Regions from separate parts of the Myceligenerans halotolerans genome, predicted to be linked through region 2. Evidence: predicted binding sites of a transcription regulator. Region 2 holds the regulator's gene; the other holds the start of a gene.
The links. Region 2 encodes LexA, which represses DNA repair genes until DNA is damaged. Its sites were predicted from a motif close to TCGAACANNTGTTCGA; they were not measured.

Region 1: a site for LexA is predicted at 816-831, ahead of ACYVK5_RS18355 (Rv2578c family radical SAM protein). Genes of this name have one in related genera too.

The regions. Positions count from the first base shown of each region.
Region 1 covers NZ_BAAGRL010000027.1:95,382-97,776, forward strand. The annotation lists gene hisS (histidine--tRNA ligase) at 1-705, shown strand, start outside; gene ACYVK5_RS18355 (Rv2578c family radical SAM protein) at 840-2,395, shown strand, end outside.
Region 2 covers NZ_BAAGRL010000002.1:125,575-127,969, reverse strand. The annotation lists gene nrdR (transcriptional regulator NrdR) at 1-52, opposite strand, end outside; gene ACYVK5_RS00625 (LysM peptidoglycan-binding domain-containing protein) at 187-765, opposite strand; gene lexA (transcriptional repressor LexA) at 944-1,708, shown strand; gene ACYVK5_RS00615 (L-lactate dehydrogenase) at 1,752-2,395, opposite strand, start outside.

The DNA of each region.
Region 1 (2,395 bases), on a different contig from region 2:
GCGTCCGTGATCGCGGAGGTGCGCGCGCTCGCCGAGTCGTACGGCGCGGTGACGGAACTCCTGACCACGGGGCTCGCCGAGCTCGAGGCGCTCGTCGTGGCCGCGGGGCGGAGGGCGCCCGGCGTCGTTGTCGCGGACCTGAAGATCGCCCGGGGGCTCGACTACTACACCGGCTCCGTCTACGAGACCGTGCTGGTGGGGCACGAGCAGCTCGGATCGGTCTGCTCCGGCGGCCGGTACGACACGCTGGCGTCGGACGGGAAGAACACCTACCCGGGTGTCGGCCTGTCGATCGGCGTCAGCCGGCTCGTGTCGCGGCTGCTGTCGGGCGGTCTGGTCACGGCCACCCGCAGCGTGCCGACGGCGGTGCTGGTCGCCGTCGGCGCGGAGGAGACCCGGCCGGCGTCGGACGCCGTCGCGGCCGCTCTGCGGGGGCGGGGGATCCCGTGCGAGGTGGCCCCGGCCGCCGCGAAGTTCGGGAAGCAGATCAAGTACGCGGACCGTCGCGGCATCCCGTTCGTCTGGTTCCCGGGCGAGCCCGGGGACGTGGCCGACGACGCCGGGTCGCGAGCGTCCACCGGGGCCGGGCTCGCGGGCTCGGTCAAGGACATCCGCTCGGGCGACCAGGCCGACGCCGACGCGGGTACGTGGGAGCCCCCTGCCGAGGACCTGCACCCACGCGTGGTCCCCGCGCCCTCGGAGTAGACGGCGGCAGAACGGACGACAGTGGCGCGGGACCCTGATCAGGGTCCCGCGCCACTGTCGTCCGTTCTGCCGCCTGGGGCGTATATCGCGGTCGAAGAATTGCCAACGATGGGAACATGTGTTCGAATATCTGTGTGCGATGGGCAAGGCAGGAACTCACCACGGATGACGGCGCGCTGCCGGGGCTCGAGCTTCCCGCGCTGCGTACGGCCGGGCTGGTTCGTACGGTCCGCAGTCCCGAGTTCGACGGCGTCACGTTCCACGAGGTCGTCGCCAGGAGCGCGCTGTCGAAGGTCCCGTCCGCCTCACGGATGCCGTTCCGCTGGACCGTGAACCCGTACCGGGGCTGCAGTCACGCATGTGTGTACTGCGTGACGCCGGAAACGCCGGTACTGCTCGGCGATGGCACGTGGCGTCCCATCGGGGACCTCGTCCCGGGGGACCGGGTCATCGGCACGCTGCCCGACGGCGGCCGCCGCGTGCTGGTCGAGACCGACGTCCGGGATGCGTGGCGCACGGTGAAGCGCGCCTACCGCGTCACGACGGCCGACGGCACCACGCTCGTCGCGAGCGGCGACCACCGATTCCTCACGGGTGACGGCTGGCGGTACGTCGCATCCTCGCCCTCAGAGGATGCACCCTCCGGGCGCGCGCCCTCGGGACGCTCGCCTTCCGAGCACCTGCCGTCCAGCGGTCCGACGTCCAGCGGAGCGCCGTCCGGCCCGGATGCCGCGCCCGTCACACGGCCGGTGCTGCGTCCCGGGGACGGGCTCGTGGGCATCGGCTCCGATGGCGTGCGGAAGGGCTCCGAGCGCCCGGACGCCCCGCCCGTCGACGTCGTCGGCCGGCTGGTGCGGACCTCTCCCGGCCGGACCGTGGTGTCCGTCGAGGACCTGGGATACGAGACCGACATGGTCGACATCACCACGGGCACCGGCGACTTCGTCGCGAACGGTGTGATCAGCCACAACTGCTACGCGCGCGGCTCGCACACCTACCTCGACCTGGACGCCGGCGCGGACTTCGACTCCCAGGTGGTCGTCAAGGTCAACGTGGACGAGGTGCTGCGAGCGGAGGTGACCAAGCCCTCCTGGAGTCACGAGTCCGTCGCGCTCGGCACCAACACCGACCCGTACCAGCGCGCGGAGGGCCGGTACCGGCTCATGCCCGGGATCATTTCGGCCCTGGCGGACTCCGGCACGCCGTTCTCGATCCTCACCAAGGGCACGCTGCTGCGCCGGGACCTGCCGCTGCTCGCGGAGGCGGCGGAGCGCGTCGAGGTCGGGCTGGGTGTCTCCCTCGCGTTCGCCGACGAGGAGCTCCAGCAGCGGGTCGAGCCCGGAACTCCGACGCCCCGTACTCGGCTCGCGCTGATCCGTGCGGCCCGCGACGCCGGCCTGCCGTGCGGGGTCATGGTCGCGCCCGTGCTGCCCTGGCTCACCGACTCCCGGGACCATCTCGCCCGCCTGCTCGACGCCGTGGCGGAGGCGGGCGCCACGGGCGCGACCGTGCTCCCGCTGCACCTGCGCCCGGGCGCCCGGGAGTGGTACCTGGAGTGGCTCCGACGCGAGTTCCCGCAGCACGCGGCGGGTTATCGCCGTGTCTTCGGCGACCGCGCGTACGCCGACCGCCGCTACCAGGACTGGCTGTGGGCGAGGGTCGAGCCGCTCCTCGCGGAGCGCGGCCTCGG
Region 2 (2,395 bases):
TCCGCGAGTCCACCACGCGCGAGTCACCGTGACGACAGAACGGGCAGTGCATGCGGTCTCCTGCGGGCTCGGCCGGCGGCCGGGTACTCCCGGCCGGGACTTGACCGTATGCGGGCAAACCGCGCCCATGCAACACGACTGCAGCGATATGTCGAGAACGTTGCCGACTTCACGCCGGCCCGGGGGTCACCCGGCCGGGACGTAGAGGGTCTGCCCCACCGTCAGGCCCCCGGTCGGCAGGTCGTTCAGGTCCTGCAGCCGGCGCACGACGTCACGCACGTCCTGCCCGGGCTCCGCGATCGACGCGGCCAGCCCCCAGAGCGTCTCGCCGGGCTCCACGGCGTGGGACCGCACCTCGACGGGCGCCTCGGGCGAGCTCGCGACCGCCGTCGCACCCCACACCACCGGAGCCGCGAGGACCAGGGTGACGACGGCGACGGCGAACCTGCCTCGCGCGGTCAGCCGCAGCCCTTCGAGGCCGAGGCGGGCCGCGAGCGTACGACGCCCGCTGCCCGGAGGCTCACCGGCAGGATCCGCGTCCCGTCGAGGCGCGGCGGCCGGGCCTGCTGCCCCGGCGCCAGGACCGCCCGGTCCGGCGCCGACCGGGGCCACGCCGCGCGGGCGGGCGGGACCGGGAGCATCCGCCCGCACGGCGACCGCCTCGTCGAGCGGAGGCACCACCCGCAGATGGCATCTTTCCGCTCGGGATCGTGCGCTCCGAGACCTCCTGAGCCCCCGGAGCTCCACCGTGGTGGTGGTGCTCATGACCGCCTCCTGAGATAGCCTGTCGAACACGCGTTCGTCGGACAAGCGTACGACGAACACCCGTACCATTGTGTAGCACGCAACACCCTTCGTGTCGAGACACGCTCGAACATCCGTTTGAGATTCGCCCGGATCCGATCTAGAGTTGGCGCTATCAAACGACGAGGAGGGCCACAGCATGACGGGACGTGAGAGGACACCGGGCATGATGCCGGGAAGCCTGGGCAGTGTCGGCACCATCGCCCGGAACGACGAACCGCTCGATCTCGGCCCTGCCGCCGATCGTCTGACGCCTCGCCAGCGGAAGGTGCTGACCTGTATCCGGGAGTCGTTCGAGGCGCGCGGCTATCCGCCGTCGATGCGCGAGATCGGCGATTCCGTCGGCCTCGCGAGCCCGTCGAGCGTGAAGCACCAGCTCCAGGTCCTGGAGCGCAAGGGATTCCTCCGCCGGGACCCGAACCGCCCGCGCGCGATGGAGCTGGTCGATCCGGATTCGGGCGCGCGTCAGAACCCGCAGCAGGGCGAGGTGCACTGGGACGGGGCCGCCGAGCAGCCCGAGTCGGGTCCGCAGGCGTCGTACGTCCCGCTCGTGGGCCGGATCGCCGCAGGTGGCCCGATCCTCGCCGAACAGGCCGTCGAGGACATCTTCGCGCTCCCGCGCCAGGTGGTCGGCGACGGCGAGCTCTTCCTGCTCAAGGTCGCGGGCGACTCGATGGTCGATGCCGCCATCTGCGACGGCGACTGGGTCGTGGTGCGCCGGCAGAACGTCGCCGAGCAGGGCGAGATCGTCGCGGCCATGATCGACGGCGAGGCCACGGTCAAGACGTTCAAGCAGACCGACGGCCACGTCTGGCTCATTCCGCAGAACGCGGCCTACGAGCCCATCCCCGGCGACGAGGCCCAGATCCTCGGCCGCATCGTCGCGGTGCTGCGCAGCCTCTGACATCCTGCCGGGTCGGCACCCCACGTACCGACCCGGCAGCAGGTCACAGCCCGAACCGCCGCTGGATCTCGCGCACACGCTCGGCCGAGGCGCGCAGGTCGCGCAACTCGCCGTCGGACAAGGGCACCTCGATCGTCTCGGTCGCGCCGCGCCGGTCCACGAGCGACGGCACCGAGAGACACACGTCGCTGATCCCGTAGTAGTCGTCCAGGTACGAGGACACGGGCAGCACTCGATGCTCGTCCTTGAGAACGGCCTCGATGATTCGTGTTCCCGCCAGCCCGATCGCATAGTTCGTGGCGCCCTTGCCCTCGATGATGCGGTAGGCCGATTGCACGACGTCGGCCGCGATACGAGACCGGAGCTCCTCGTCCAGCGCGGGCCTCCCGGCCAGCCCGCTCCACTCCAGCAGCGGCACACCGGCGATCGACGCCGAACTCCACAGCGCGATCTCCGAGTCGCCGTGCTCCCCGGCGATGTAGGCATGGACGTTGCCGACCGCCACCCCCGACTGCCGTGCGATCGCTTCACGCAGACGCGAGGTGTCCAGCACCGTGCCGCTCCCGAACACCCGCTCGCGCGGGAGCCCCGAGACCTTCTGCGCGGCATAGGTGACGACGTCGACGGGGTTGGTCACCATCACGAAGATCGCATCGGGCGCCACGTCGACGAGCGCGGGCACGATCT